DNA from 3 places in the Moritella sp. F3 genome. Region 1 is predicted to be linked to each of the others. Evidence: predicted binding sites of a transcription regulator. Region 1 holds the regulator's gene; each other region holds the start of a gene.
The links. The regulator LexA, encoded in region 1, represses DNA repair genes until DNA is damaged. The targets are predictions, from matches to a motif close to TACTGTATNNNNATACAGTA.

Region 1 (5,420 bases):
GGATTTCCTTTAATAACAAAATCATCCTCAACCGCTAATGTGTTTTGATTCGTATCAAGCTGTAAAAATTGGTTATATTGTTGCTTGAGGCTTTCGGCCGCCTCTGGGATTGATTGCGAGTCTTCCGCTAACAGTTGGATCCAGGCACTTAAACAATCTTTTGTTTGTAAAAAAAGATTAATGTGTCCATCAATAAGCGTTATTTTTTCTGCACGTAAATCATCAAGCAGTGTTTCAGCAACGTGCGTGAATTCGGTTAATTGATTAAAACCGAATGTACCAGCGCCCCCCTTAATCGAATGCGCGACCCGAAAAATGGTATTAATAACTTCACTATCAACGTTACCCGGAGTGAGCTTGAGTAACTCGGATTCCATTACCTCCAAGCCTTCTCGGCATTCTTCAATAAACACTTGTTGAAACTGCTTAAGATCGATATCCATGCTCACCTCAATACTTTTTGTACGGTAGCAATGAGTTTTTCTGGGTTAAAAGGTTTTACGATCCAGCCAGTTGCGCCAGCAGATTTACCGGCCATTTTTTTATCCGCACCAGATTCTGTGGTTAACATCAGAATCGGCGTAAATTTATAAGCACTTTCATTACGTAATTGACTAATTAAGCTAATACCATCCATACGTGGCATATTAATATCTGAAATAATAAGATCGAAATGGCCAGTCTTGGCTTTGGCTAAGCCATCAACCCCATCGACGGCCGAGTCGACCTGATAACCTGCTTGTTTTAAAGTGAATAAGACCATTTCACGAATGGATACCGAATCATCTACAGCTAATATTCGTTTCATTAGAGTGCCTCACATTGATGCGTAATTAAAATCCGTTTCAAATCCTAACGCTTTTACCACCGTCATAAATTTATCCGACGGAGATAAAAACACCAGTGTCGTATTATGTAATGCTAAGTGTTGAGCATAAGCATAAAAAAGTTGGCAAGATGCACTGTCTATATGCGTGATGTAACGTGCATCGAAAAGTTGAGGTTCGGTATTAATAGGCAACGAATCAAGCGTGGCTTTAAGGCTCGAGATCGCGGAGATATCGATCTTTTCACCGAGTTCCATGGTGATGGGGGCTTGTTCCATAAATTAATCCTGTATTTACACAAACGTATTAAAAAATAAATTATTAATATAACTCGTGTTGAGTATAGGAAAGGATTTTATAAATAAGTGGACGATAGAGAGAACTGTGATGTGAAGACAACATTTAAAGTCGTTTACAAGATGAGAGAACAAGAATAGACGGCGGAAAATACAAAATAAAAAGATAGATAGTCATAAGATTATTAACTATCTATCCTCAAAACAACCAAGGTAAAGCGTGATTACATCCAATCAGTATTACGAATAATACCCACAGCAACACCTTCAATATCAAAGCTTTGGAAGTTTAAATCAACACGTATCGTGCTCATTTCATCATTTTCAGGATGCAGTAAAATTTCACAGCCTTGTTGTTCAAAACGTTTCACGGTTACTTCATCGTCAACGCGTGCCACAACAACTTGGCCTTTACTGATGTTTTTAGTTTTATGTACCGCTAATAAATCGCCATCCATAATACCAATGTTGCGCATACTCTCGCCGCGAACACGCAATAAAAAATCAGCGTTTGGCGTGAACATTGATGGGTCAACATTATAATGCGCCTCAATATGTTCTTGCGCTAAAATTGGCTCACCAGCGGCAACCTGACCGATCAAAGGTAATCCACTCTCATTACTGGCTTCTTCAGCATTAACCAACAAACGAATACCGCGAGAGGTACCCGCTAAAATTTCAATGTGGCCTTTTCGGGCTAATGCTTTTAAATGTTCTTCGGCAGCATTCGGCGAACGAAAACCAAGTTCCTTCGCAATCTCAGCTCGGGTTGGCGGCATGCCGGTATTTTTAATATGCTGCTTAACTAATTCAAATACTTCTGCTTGTCTTTGTGTCAATGCTTTCATTATGAACCCTAACTGGTTTTATATACAGTTTCTTGTAATTATATACAGTATAATCAAGTTTGCAATATAAGCAGTCGGTATATCAAAATAATAATGAATTAACCGCTTGCTGGTGCTTAAACACAGATTTATAGCCACGTATCTGATATTATTGGAGTAAGCACTCTCGCACTTTAAATAACAGAATGATAACCATTATGCAACAAACACCGTCAATGTTAAGTCGAAGTTTCGTTAACGGCTTAGTTAAATCTCAGTACGTACCAGATAACCCAGTTGATGCGTTAAAGTTAGATTTAACGCGTCCTATTGTTTATGCTTTGAAAACTAAATCGATGACGGATCTCGTCGCATTACAACGCGCCTGTAAAGAACTAGGCCTGCCCGATCCGCTCACACCAATCAAAGTTAACGGTGTAATTATTCCTAGCCACGTTTGCTTAGATAATCCAGCCCCACTGTTTGGCAAGACCAAAAATACCGACGTATTTTTTGATGAATTCCAACAATTATTACGTTTACACAAAGATGATAAAGTCCTCGACATTCAATTGATGCCAGTAGCATTATTTTGGGGCCGTGCACCAGGAAAAGAAGGCCAAGTGCCACTGCTATCATTAGCTAACAGTATTTCACCAAGCCGCTTGCGCAAAACGTTAATCGTCGGACTGAACCGTAAAGACAACTTAGTTCGCTTTAATAATCCTGTGTCACTGCGTTTCATGGCTGATCAACACGGTAGTGACGAGAAACTCGCACAAAAATTAATTCGTGTTGCGAAGATCCATTTTAGTCGTCAAAAGTTAGCGGCGTCGGGTCCTAAACTACCAAATCGTTACCAATTGTTTGAACAACTATTACGTAATCCAGAAGTAAAAAAAGCGATTCAAGTTGAGATAGCGGAACATAACATTTCAGCACAAAAAGCTGAAAAACGCGCCAACGATTATATCGATGAAATTGCCAGTGACTTCTCGTATAAACTCGTCAAAAACACCAGTAATTTCATGAGCTGGTTATGGAATAAAATATACAGCGGTATCAAAGTAAACAATGCCGAACAAGTGCGTAAACTTGCAGCCGATGGCCATGAAATTGTATTCATGCCTTGTCATCGTAGCCACATGGATTACTTACTTATTTCTTATGTGATTTATAATGAAGGTTTGATTCCACCGCACATTGCTGCCGGTATTAATCTTAACTTCTTCCCTGCTGGGCCTATGTTCCGCCGTGGTGGTGCATTCTTCTTGCGTCGTACATTTAAAGGCAACAAACTTTACGCGACCATTTTTAGAGAGTACTTAAGTTTGCTATTCTCGAAAGGTTATTCGGTTGAATTCTTTACCGAAGGTGGGCGTAGCCGTACAGGACGTTTATTACCACCGAAAACAGGTATGCTTAACATGACGCTACAAGCGATGTTAAGAGAGCAAAACCGACCAATCACCTTAGTGCCTGTATATCTAGGCTACGATCATGTGATGGAAGTAAGCACCTATGTAAAAGAATTGTCTGGTGCCAATAAGAAAAAAGAAAGTATGTTCCAGGTATTTGGTATCGCTAAAAAATTGAAAAATTACGGCCAAGCATTTGTAAACTTTGGTGAACCAATCAACCTGAATCAATATTTAAATAAACACGTTGAAAACTGGCGCGATGACATGAATATGCCTGTCGAAGAGCAACCGCAATGGTTACAGCAAACCACTCGTGATCTTGCCAATAAAGTCATGGTAAATATCAATAGTGCAGCCGCGGTGAACTCATTAACTATCTGTGCACTCATTTTACACGCTGCACCACATAAGGCCTTAAGCCGAGAAATTTTAGTACAGCAAATTGATAGCTACCTAAAACTATTACGCAATAACCCTTATAGTGAATTCAGTACCTTGCCAGAAAATAGTGCAGAAGAAATTCTAGATCAAGCAATATCACTGAAAAAATTCACCGTACGTGAAGATAGCTTAGGACAAATGCTATCTATGTCATACGAGCAAGCCGTATTATTAACTTTCTATCGTAATAATATTCTACACTTGTTTGCGCTACCGTCTTTAATTGCGGCGATCGTGGCAGATACACCGACAACGACAGTCGAAGATATTAACGCTAAAGTTTGTCAACTTTACCCGCTAATTCAAGCTGAACTATTCTTGAAGTACTCAAAAGATGAGTTAAGTGATTGCATTAATAACACGTTAACTGAAATGCAAGAACAAGGATTGATTAACAATGACAATGATATCGTCACTCCGGTGAACGAACGCCTCATGTCATTGAAGCTACTTGCTGCCAGCATCCAAGAAACATTACAGCGCTATGCAATCGTACTAACAGTATTAGAGCATGACCAAGTAATTGAACGGACTCACCTTGAAGATCGTAGTCAGTTGATTGCCGAGCGTCTATCGTCACTCAATGGTGTGAGCGCGCCAGAGTTCTTTGATAAGAAAGTACTGACCATCTTTATTGATAAGCTGCAAGAACTGCATTACTTATCCGATACAGGTACCGCGAAAGCAGATAAGATCAGTCTGTTAGCTAACACTGTTAGAAATTTAACGACGTTAGAAGTAAAACAAACGATCTCAGATGTAATGCTCAGTCAGCAATCTAACAACGCCTAGCATTAATGCCGAAGACCTTTGATTTATATAATCAGCAACGGCCTGATATTTGATATTGAAGATAATAAAAAAGGAGCCTCGGCTCCTTTTTTATTATTCTGTGTATCGTCAACCTTTACCTATAAATAACTTAAAACCAAGCTTATAAAGATAACCATACCCACATAATTATTATGTAAAAAAGCTTTAAAACAAGAAGCTCTATCGCGCTCAACAATCAAGGTTTGTTGATAGACAAACAATCCGGCCACGATAGTCAAACCAATAAAGTACACGCTTGGCAATACCAGTAACCAACCTAACATACCAAGACATAACAGCGATGATAGCTGTAACAGTCCCACAATCAGTTTATCTTTTTCAGCAAATAAAATAGCGGTAGATTTAATCCCAATCTTTAAATCATCATCACGATCGACCATGGCATATAACGTATCATAAGCCACTGTCCATAAAATATTAGCGACAAATAATAACCAGGCATAACTCGGAACGGTATCAAGTTGCGCCGCAAAACCCATTGGAATAGCCCAACCAAATGCCATACCAAGTACTACCTGAGGTAGATGAGTATAACGTTTCATAAATGGATAACATGCAGCAAGGCCGACTGCCGCAAACGATAGCATGATAGTCAATGTATTCATGGTCAGAACAAGCAAGAAAGCTAACAAGGTCAACGCAAAGAAAAATGTTAACGCAGCGCGACTTGATATACGCCCAGCTGCCATCGGTCTATTTTCAGTGCGCTTTACATGACCATCTACATGTCGGTCAGCAAAGTCATTAATCACACAGCCAGCGGCACGCATTAAG
Region 2 (5,420 bases), on a different contig from region 1:
CTGTATACGTTTGCAGGTCACTTACGTTGGGCTCCAGTGATTGCACTGGGTTACATCGCTTCAATTCTTTGTCATCTATGGCTGAATAGTGCGTTGTTTTAACTAACACGTTTAAACACTGAGCTTGTTACGTAAGCAACAAGCTCAGTATTCCTTAATACCTACTTTTCATATTAACTTCTTAGATCCTCTTTACTATCCATTGTATTACCGGCTTATTGATATACCGCTCTATCCTCATATCAAGCTGCTCGCTAAACCAATGCGTTGCCAAATAGACATAGATCACACTTATTGAATAATTAATTTTATAGATATTTATATGAATGTTGCTATATTCCGGCCGGTCTATATTGAAAGGAAATTGTGATGAAGAAATGTTTTATTATTATATTATTGGCTTCCCAAATGTCTGGCTGTGTTGCGCTCGGTGTCATCACTGCAAACACAGTGATGGATTATAATGCTAGCCTAGACACTGGGAAGTAAACAATTACTAGCTATTTTTATCGAGTTCATCAGACTGCGTTTGCACGGCATATTGTAACTGCTCTTCAAGCTCATCATGCTCAGGTTTGTCTTTAATCGACGTGCTTAGTTCGCTGTCATCGAACACGTCTGAATCTTGTAAAATCTCAACCATATCAGAGGCGATATCGGGTACAGAATCAATCATCGTGGTGGCGATATCGGCAGCGTATTCAGGGATCGTTTCAGCAACTTGGGTGACGTAGTCATTTACCGCACTTTCAATGTTCGCTGTGGCATCACCTGATGTGGCTTGTTCGCTTTCAATTAGATTGCTCACGTAAGCTTCGGCAACTACATTTGATGACTCAGGGTATGCTTCAGATACAGCGAGGGCGAAGTCGGCTGATTGCGTTGGTGATACATCGGTTAAACGGCTGTATAGCTCGGTTGCTGTTTGCTCTGTGGCGGCCGCTGCACGATCGACTGGACGCATATCATCTAACGAATCAGATAAGCTTGTCATGTATTGGTCGGTCATTTCCAGCAATTCATCTTGGTGCTCTTCAACCATATTTTCGGCTGCGATCTCCATCATATTAATCCCGTTATCTGGCATTGAATTGGCGATGGCAACAATAATGTCAGTAAATTGGTCGGGGCGCTCCGTGGTGATCCAGTCAACTAATTCGTCCGCTTGTTCTGGTGAGGCATTGGTGAGAGCCTCGGCAATGTGTATGCTCATTTCTGGCGCGGCGGCGGTGATGGCGCGGTACAAACGGCTGATATCAATTTCGTCAATGGTACTGAGTGCCGCGGCTAAGTTTGAGGCGTCATTTGGGTCGCGCATCGCTAAGGTTTTGGCCATGTTCACGGCAGCTGCGGGATTGTTTGCTGCTAAACTAATCGCCACTTCAACTTCTGATGTTTGTTCAAAAGAAGGCTGGGAATATTGAGTTCGAGGATCCAGTTCAGATGCCACACCGGAAGGGGTTTGCATAATGAAATTTTCTTGCTCATCGCGTGGTAGCGCTGTCTGCTTAAACATATTACCTAAGATAAATACCAGTAGCGTCAGTGCCGTAATACTCATGAATGAGAATAATGCTGCACTGCCAAATATGTTCATCGCAATAGAGGCGAGATTGGGACCGAGAATACTACCCAGTGCATAAATCAGTAGTAAGGATCCCATTGCCGCTAAAATCTGTTCTCGCAATACTTTATCAAACGTTTCTGACATGCTCATTGGATAGAGGCAAGCGGTTAAGCCCATGACAACTGCAATGACTAATAAGGTGAGGTTAAATTGTGACGAATTAATTAACTGTGGCACTACTAGTGATAATGCTGCGATGGTTAATACCATGGCGATCATGGTTTTACGACGGTCGAAGCGGTCTGATAAATACGCGATTGGATATTGAAAAACAATAGCACCAAAAATAGATGCGCCCATAAAAATGGATAAGCTGAAACCTTGAATACCGTTGTCATTGGCAAAAATAGGCAGCATATTAACTAAACCCGCATAGAGAAAACCGCCGTAAAAACAACAGATAACTCCAAGTGGCGATAGTTTAATGATGGTCATTAAGGACATGGACTGACTGTCTTCAATCTGTGGCCCCAGTTGCTTGCTGATCACGATAGGGGTGATAGAAAGGCTAAATAAAATACCTGAGATAACAAACAGAGTCACATCGGTGATTGGCGCAACGTTTAATAAGAACTGCCCAGAAAACAGTGCCGACATGATCACCATTTGGTTAATTGATAATACTCGTCCACGGCTTTCTTCTGTGGCACTGTGACTTAACCAGCTATCGAGCGTGGCATTGGCGCAGGCCATGCAAAATCCGGTTAGCATCCGCATTGCTGCAAGCATTAACGGCTCAGGATATAAACCAGACAATAAGATGGCGACCGAGGTTAAGCTACCGCACATCGCAAATATACGGATATGACCAACTCGTTGTAATAATTTACGGCTATAAATCGCACCCAGTAGAAAACCCACAGATAGCATAGATAAGATGATACCGATGTTATCGACGCTGATACCGTCATTTTGCATGCGCACAGGCAATAAAATATTACTCAGACCGTAACCTAACATGAGTAAAAATCCACTGACGAGTAGTAAGATAAAAGGTTTAAGGGTTGCGGTCACAAGCGTATTCTCTTCTTTATTTAGTCTAAAATGGTTAATTCGTTATTCAGTTAGGCTTTATAACATATATTCAACAAATCATGATATCTGATCACACATTTGTATAAATATAGCCGCATATAAAGATATTTCGTCAGCGATTGGATTATGGTTGATTAATGAATGGATAAGCTTATTTGTATGCCATTTTCACATTTCTAAAAATGCTGTACACTTAACCAGTCTTACACTACTTTTTCTGGTTAATTTTGTCTGCTACATATCTGGGTTTTTTATTATCGCGCCATAGCCGTGATCGTAATGGTAACAACGAATTAAGTTACTGGTTAGCATCTGAAATGGGTGCGGTTAAACTGATCCCGGCAACCCAGCCGCTGGTGATGTTCATTCCTCAAGATCAACTGACCACTGCATTAGCGTGCTTAAGTGAGCTTAATCCACGCTTTAATTATAAAAATTTGCAGTTGCGTAGCTTTGATTTAGAGTTGATGAGCGCCTTTTATTTCCAGACGTCCCATGACTATCATCGCGCCCAAGAATTATTAAGACGTAAGCTGGTTACGGTATTAGAGGCGGATATTCGTCCAGCTGAACGTTACCTGATGGAGCGTTTCGTTAAAGGGGCTGTCGAATTTACTGGTACGCCAGTACAGCGCAAAGGCTATGTTGAGTTTCAACAAGCACAACTTAAACCTGCTGAATTGCCAGATAACTTAGTCGACAAAATTAAACAGATCTCACTGGATATCGAGTGTTCAGAACACGGTGAGCTTTACTCAATTGGTTTGTATTCATTAAGCCCTGCCTATTGCCCTGACGGTAAGCCTTTTAAACGGGTTTACATGATAGGCGAGCAGCTTGATAAAGATCTCGTTCAGGCACAAATAAAAGCGAATAAAAATTTAGCGCAAGCTCCTGATGATGAGCCGTTGATCCACTGGGTTGCTGACGAGAAAAGCTTGTTATTGGCACTGCAAGCATTCGTGATCAGCTACGATCCTGACATCTTTATTGGTTGGAACGTGATTAACTTTGATTTTCGGTTATTGGCTGTGCGCGCCACATTCCATAATCTTAAATTATCGCTAGGGCGTGGTGGTCAAAACCTGCATTGGCGTGATGGCCGCACACCGCAGCAGCCAGGTTTTTTAACCTTACATGGGCGCGTAGTGGTTGATGGCATTGATAGTTTAAAAACCGCCACTTATAGTTTCCCAAGCTTTAGTTTAGAAAATGTAGCACAAGAGGTCCTTGGTGTGGGTAAGGATACCGAAGACGTTGATAACCGCATGGAACAGATCAATCACGATTTTCACTTCAACAAACAGAAGTTAGCTAAGTATAACCTGCAAGATTGCGTCTTAGTGTGGGATATCTTTGTTAAAACGCGCTTGTTAGATTTCTTGTTATTACGTTCGCAATTAACTGGATTGGAATTAGATCGTAACGGTGGCTCTGTATTAGCATTTACGAATGTATATTTACCTAAGTTACATCGTGCGGGTTATGTTGCGCCAAACTTACGTGAGAGCGGAATAACAGCGAGTCCCGGTGGTTATGTCATGGATTCCTTTCCAGGCTTGTATGATCACGTGATAGTGCTGGATTTTAAGAGCCTGTACCCGTCGATTATTCGCACCTTTAAAATTGATCCGGTGGGCTTATTAGAAGGTGTGCAAAACCCAACAGAGGCGATCCCCGGGTTCCGTGGTGGCTTGTTTGATCGGGATAAACATTACCTGCCCGATATTATTACCGAACTGTGGTCACAGCGTGATCAAGCCAAGGTCGATAAAGATGCCGCACGTTCGCAAGCCATTAAGATCTTAATGAATTCGTTTTATGGCGTATTGGGATCTGGCGGCTGTCGTTTTTATGATACGCGTTTAGCATCTTCGATCACCATGCGCGGCCAAGAGATCATGCAGACAACTGCTGGCTGGATTGAAGCTAAAGGTTATAAGGTGATCTACGGTGATACTGATTCGACGTTTGTATTACTTGATAGCTCGAAATTTACTGATGGCGAGGGACATGACGAGCGAAGTGTGCAGGCGGATCGTATGGGCGCAGAATTATCAGAATATATTAACGCGCAATGGCAACGACACTTACGTGAAGACTACGACATTGATTGTTTCTTAGATATCGAATACGAAGTGCATTATCACAAGTTTTTAATGCCAACGATTCGTGGCCTAGATAAAGGCAGTAAAAAACGTTATGCCGGTTTAGTGAATACCAAAGACGGTGAGAAGCTGATCTTCAAAGGCTTGGAAACCGTGCGTACCGATTGGACCGATCTGGCGAAGATGTTCCAAATGGAGTTATACCATCGGGTATTCCATGGTTTGGCTGTTGAAGATTATGTACTGGAAATTGTCGAGAAGACCTTAGCAGGAGAGTTTAATGATAAGCTCGTTTATCGTAAACGCTTGCGCCAAGAATTGGCCTTATATGTGAAGAATGTGCCACCACATGTAAAAGCAGCACGTGCAGCGGATGAGAAAAATCGCCAATTAGGTCAGCCTCTGCGTTATCAACACAAAGCTTGGATCAGTTATGTGCTCACCTTGAGTGGCCCTGAAGCGGTTGAGCACCAACATTCGGTCTTGGATTTCGAGCATTATATTGAAAAACAATTGAAGCCGATTGCTGATGGTATCTTGCCATTTATCGGCTTGAGCTTTGATTTGATAACCGATCAACAAATGGGACTATTTTAATCATCGTGTTAATAACAGCTTTAATAATCGTTTTAATCGTAGCATTAACTGTA
Region 3 (5,420 bases), on a different contig from region 1:
ATACCCAATAGCGAAGCAATATAAGAGTGACGTTTAGTTTGCGTTAATACGCCTTTACGCGCATCAATCAAGATCACAGCTAGGTCACAAGTAGAAGCTCCCGTCGCCATGTTGCGGGTATATTCTTCATGTCCCGGTGTATCAGCAATAATAAATTTACGTGTTGCTGTCGAGAAATAACGGTAAGCCACATCAATGGTAATACCTTGTTCACGTTCAGCCGCAAGGCCATCAACTAATAACGCTAAATCAATTGCTTCACCTGTGGTACCTGATTTTTGGCTATCAACATGTAACGCTGCTAATTGATCTTCATAGATCTGATGCGAGTCATGTAATAAACGGCCAATAAGGCTACTCTTACCATCATCAACACTGCCACACGTTAAAAAACGTAATAAGCTTTTGTGCTGCTGTTGGTGTAAGTAGGTTTCAATATCTGTTTGTGCTAATTCATTTGCTATTTGATTGTTCATCTACCCTGCTCCTACCTAGAAATAACCTTGACGTTTCTTCTGCTCCATTGAAGCTGAAGAATCATGGTCAATCATACGTCCTTGTCGTTCACTGCTTGTCGCCAGCAACATCTCTTCAATAATCTCAGGTAATGTTAATGCTTCCGATTCCACAGCGCCTGTTAATGGATAACAACCGAGGGTTCTAAACCGCACCATTTTCTCTTCGATCTTCTCGCCTGCTTGTAACTTCATGCGATCGTCATCAACCATGATCAACGCACCATCGCGTTCAACCACAGGACGTTTGGCAGCAAGATAAAGCGGCACGATTTCAATTTGTTCTTGGTAGATATATTGCCAAATATCCAATTCTGTCCAGTTTGATAATGGGAAGACACGAATGCTTTCACCTTTATTTACTTGGCCGTTATAAGTACGCCATAACTCAGGACGTTGGTTTTTCGGATCCCAGCGATGATTCTTATCACGGAATGAATATACACGCTCTTTCGCACGTGATTTTTCTTCATCACGTCGTGCACCACCAAATGCAGCATCAAAACCATATTTATCTAAGGCCTGCTTCAGACCTTGGGTTTTCATGATATCGGTATGCTTTGAACTGCCGTGATCAAATGGGCTACAACCCATCGCGATCCCTTCAGGGTTTTGGTGTACTAACAGATCAAAACCGTATTTTTTTACAGTCTTGTCACGAAATTCAATCATTTCGCGAAACTTCCAGTTAGTATCAACATGCAATAATGGAAACGGGATCTTACCAGGGTAAAAAGCCTTACGAGCAAGGTGTAGCATCACTGATGAGTCTTTACCGATTGAATACATCATTACCGGATTATCAAACTCTGCAGCTACTTCCCTGATTATGTGGATACTTTCAGCTTCCAGCTGTTTAAGGTGGGTCAACCTCTGTTGATTCATCTTCTACTCCATCAGACCAAATTGGATAATTTCATATCGTTTGGATCAATATAGCCCCTTTACTTATAACCGACAAAGAACATAAGCTGATTTTTTATAACTTTTAGGAATATAGGCGGTATTGAGGAGGATTATAGAAAGATAAACAATATTATTGATTGGTATAAATTAAATACTAAAACAGCAGGTTATATTGCTCACTATCCTTATCGCCAGCCAGACCAACGTATAAACCAATTAAGCGAATACCACGCTGATCTTGTTTTGTCATTGCCTGCGTGAATAGGTCTGCAAATAGGTGGTCATCTAATGTTGTAATACTTTGTTCAGTCGTTGTAGAAACAAAATCATTAAATTTAAGTTTAACGCCCTGCTTGGTAATTCGCATATCAGGATCCGCTTTTTGTAAGCGTTGTAATAAGGTTTGATATAGCTGGGGAAACAATGCCATACACTGTTCTAATGTGAGGATATCTTCGGGTAATGTAATTTCAACGCCCACGGATTTGCGATGTTGCTCATTACAAACAGGGCGGTTATCAATGCCCTGACAGCGCTCTAATAAGCTATGACCTAATTTCCCAAAGCTCTCAATAATATCTTCAGCAGGAAATTTAAGTACATCCGCACAAGTATACAAACCAACGCGATTTAATTTTTGCCAAGTCACCTTACCCACGCCAGGAATTTTATTTAATGGTAGGTCGGCAACAAAAGATTTAACTTGCGAAGGCGTAATAACAAATAACCCATTTGGCTTATTGATATCGGATGCCACTTTAGCCAAAAATTTAACCGGTGCCACACCCGCAGACGCAGTAAGCGCTAACTCAGATTCAATACTTTTACGAATATCTTCCGCTATCAACGTCGCACTGCCAGAGAATAATTCACAGTCCGTCACATCTAAAAAGGCTTCATCTAATGATAGTGGTTCAATCAAATCTGTATAACGAGAAAATATTTCATGGATCTGAGCTGAGACTTCTCGATATACCTGCATACGTGAAGGCACTAGCGTTAAGTCAGGGCAGAGCTGCATGGCTTTATACGAAGACATCGCAGAACGCACGCCATACTGACGGGCAATATAATTACACGTTGCAATGACCCCACGGCGGTCACTCATGCCACCAATCGCGATAGGGATATCTTTATATGCAGGATTGTCACGCACTTCGACATTGGCAAAGTAGGCGTCCATATCGATATGAATTATTTTTTTCATGACCTTCACTAAGCGTTAATCAACATAAGTAGCACTGTATAAAATACCAGTCAATTATAAATACATTTAGGCCAGAGGACAAATAATTAAATAAGAAAAGAGTAGGAAATAAGAAGATTCAGTAATTGGGGAATGGAGGTAAAAGAACAGAAAATAATAGTAAACAAGGTGCAGATGCACCTTGTTTAATTTTAATCAATAATGCCGATAGGGCTAATTAAAATACATAACCGATACTAACCATGTATACCAATGGATCGATGTCAGTTTTAATTTTAACATCATCAGCACCGTGCTTAAATGTCACATCAGTACTAATATCCGCATACATCACGGATGCATTCACTAACCACTTATCATTAATTTTATAGTCCACGCCAACTTGTGCAGCTAGACCAATAGAGTTACTCATATCTAAGTCGCTAAGGCCGTTCCCTATACCCGTACCTGTATCATTAAATTCAGTATCAAAGAATACAGTAAAGTTAACACCTGCGCCTACATAAGGACGGAATTTAGAGCCTGAATCACCAAAGTAATACTGCGCTAATAATGTCGGAGGTAATTGGCTTGCTTCAGCAATAACACCAATACCTTCTAAAGATATTTCATGGGTAAATGGGCTCGCCGCAACTAACTCAATACCGATATTATCCGTCGCCATATAAGTAAAATTAAGACCTAGCTGTACATTATCATCTACTTGGAACTCGCCAGCACCTAATACATCACCACTTGATTCATTCGGCGCAACCATCAACGCACCCGCACGAACAATAATATCACCTTGTTGATGAGCAAAAGCAGGGGCTGCAAGCGTTGCTGATAATAAAGAGGCAGTGATTAATCCAGATAATATTTTCTTGTTCATGTAGAGCTCCAGCAATAGGGTATGTTTATCATTTCAAATACAGTTTGATTACACTTGATGTTCTTGGACACCATTTGGTAACAAACAATTAACTTAGGTGTACTTTGCCATATACACGAAACACCATATTGATATAGATCAACCACACCACAAGTACTCACTATTGAGTACAAATAAATGGAACTATTATTTTAACATTGAAATATAAGGATTAATTTTTACCTTTATCATGACCTTTAACGGCCTGTACTGCAGGAGCATTCGTTATAGGTTTCAGAATGTGTCCACCTTTTAAGCCTTTTACTGTCCCTATTGCAGCAATAATCCAGGCACAAATCAGCGCAGAAAACAGTATAATCGCAGCCCATTGAAACACCGGTAGACCTGTGTGTAATGCGAGTTGAGTTGTGCCAGTAACACAAGTACCTACGGGGAATGTGAAAGCCCACCACGTCAATGCAAAAGGCATTTTTCGACGCATTGCACGGAGCGTCAGTAAGCCCGCAAGGCATGACCAAAATAGTGCAAAACCCCAAACAGGTACACCATAAAGTATCGCCATGGTATTTAAACTATTCCCTATCGCGGAGTCAACGACAGTCAACGCAACAGTCCCTAAGGCGCCAATAGCAGTGATCGATTGACCCAGCGGTCCTAACACAATCCACAATGTTGGTACCCTCGCACCACCAGAGCTTCCAGAGTGAGTTAGGCGATTCCAGATAAGGGTAATAATGATCATTGCGGCGATCAAGCTAACGCCAAACATGGCATAGCAGGCATACAGCATTGTTTGCTGTAATACGATACCTTCGGCATGCGGAATAAGCATAGCGCCGATAGTGGCAGATACCATCGGCGGCACAACCGGCATTAACCATCCACCAAAAGCAGCGTGACGGTTAACTTCATAATGAGTAAACAAACGAAAAGGAATGATAACAGCACTGAGTAAACCACCGAAAGTACCGAGCAACCACAGAGTCCAAGCAATTGTTAGTGCCGTTTCAGTGGCAAAGATATGGTTACCCATCAATATAGTGCCACCTGCGATTGTCAGTAACGCCATTGGCGGCGCGCCAAAGAATTGAGCCATAACAGGATCGTTAAATTGTCGCTTAATAACCTCGGGACGCATGATCGTCTGCATGATCTTAATCGCGAGCATAATGATTAATAGCGTTGCCGCTAATAACCAGACAACTAAAGCAAAGTCTGTAAGATAAATACCAATCAAAGGTAAGCTCACCGCAGCATTAGCGATAATCCCAGTCCCCATGACTGAAGCAAACCAATTAGGGCCAATCTCTTTGCTAAATTTAGGTTCAGTTATAACGTTCATTAACGCCTCCAAGCTTCATATTATTATTGCTATTGATTAAACGAATTCAAGGATTATATCGCGATAAGATAGCAGATAGTGAGAGCGCAAACTTTAGCGAATCGATAACATAAATCATAGTAAATAAAATAAAGAGTAGAATATCGAGGAGGGTTTACCATTGTAAAAACGAGTGTTGAACGTGTAAAAAGTAGTATAGAAGGAGGGAGCAATAAGGTCGGGTTTAAAAAAGCTATAAAGCACGTCCTGCACTTTATAGCTAGATGCTTGGCGTAAACTAGATGATACGATTTTCGTTTAACATCTTCTGTTTAGCTTCTTCTTTTGCCATTTTAGCTTTGCGTTTATCGCATGGATCGGGGCAATCACACGCCTTTTCCATACCTAAACCACTAATACCACCACAGCTGCCTGTGATAGATTTTTTTTGCACAATATAGCCGATAGACATACCAGCAATAACTAACGCAAAAATAACAAATGTTGCAGCAAAATAAGCCATATTAGCCTCTATTTTAAATAAGGTTCGAACTGTTTGGTATACACTTCATTATAACCTGAATCTGACTTCGAGATCAT

Region 2: JFU56_RS04120 (DNA polymerase II) is a predicted target of LexA. The motif match lies at 2,846-2,865, and genes of this name have one in related genera.
Region 3: dinB (DNA polymerase IV) is a predicted target of LexA. The motif match lies at 2,661-2,680, and genes of this name have one in related genera.

The regions. Positions count from the first base shown of each region.
Region 1 is NZ_BLRL01000013.1:109,179-114,598, reverse strand. Features, by position in the region: gene JFU56_RS18195 (chemotaxis protein CheA) at 1-443, opposite strand, end outside; gene JFU56_RS18190 (response regulator) at 446-808, opposite strand; gene JFU56_RS18185 (STAS domain-containing protein) at 818-1,105, opposite strand; gene lexA (transcriptional repressor LexA) at 1,348-1,971, opposite strand; gene plsB (glycerol-3-phosphate 1-O-acyltransferase PlsB) at 2,169-4,604, shown strand; gene ubiA (4-hydroxybenzoate octaprenyltransferase) at 4,724-5,420, opposite strand, start outside.
Region 2 is NZ_BLRL01000002.1:220,338-225,757, reverse strand. Features, by position in the region: gene nhaD (sodium:proton antiporter NhaD) at 1-102, shown strand, start outside; gene JFU56_RS04125 (MFS transporter) at 497-2,641, opposite strand; gene JFU56_RS04120 (DNA polymerase II) at 2,890-5,367, shown strand.
Region 3 is NZ_BLRL01000011.1:9,777-15,196, forward strand. Features, by position in the region: gene cysN (sulfate adenylyltransferase subunit CysN) at 1-476, opposite strand, end outside; gene cysD (sulfate adenylyltransferase subunit CysD) at 492-1,400, opposite strand; gene dinB (DNA polymerase IV) at 1,576-2,628, opposite strand; gene ompW (outer membrane protein OmpW) at 2,846-3,499, opposite strand; gene JFU56_RS16475 (TDT family transporter) at 3,711-4,841, opposite strand; gene nqrM ((Na+)-NQR maturation NqrM) at 5,119-5,343, opposite strand; gene JFU56_RS16485 (FAD:protein FMN transferase) at 5,352-5,420, opposite strand, start outside.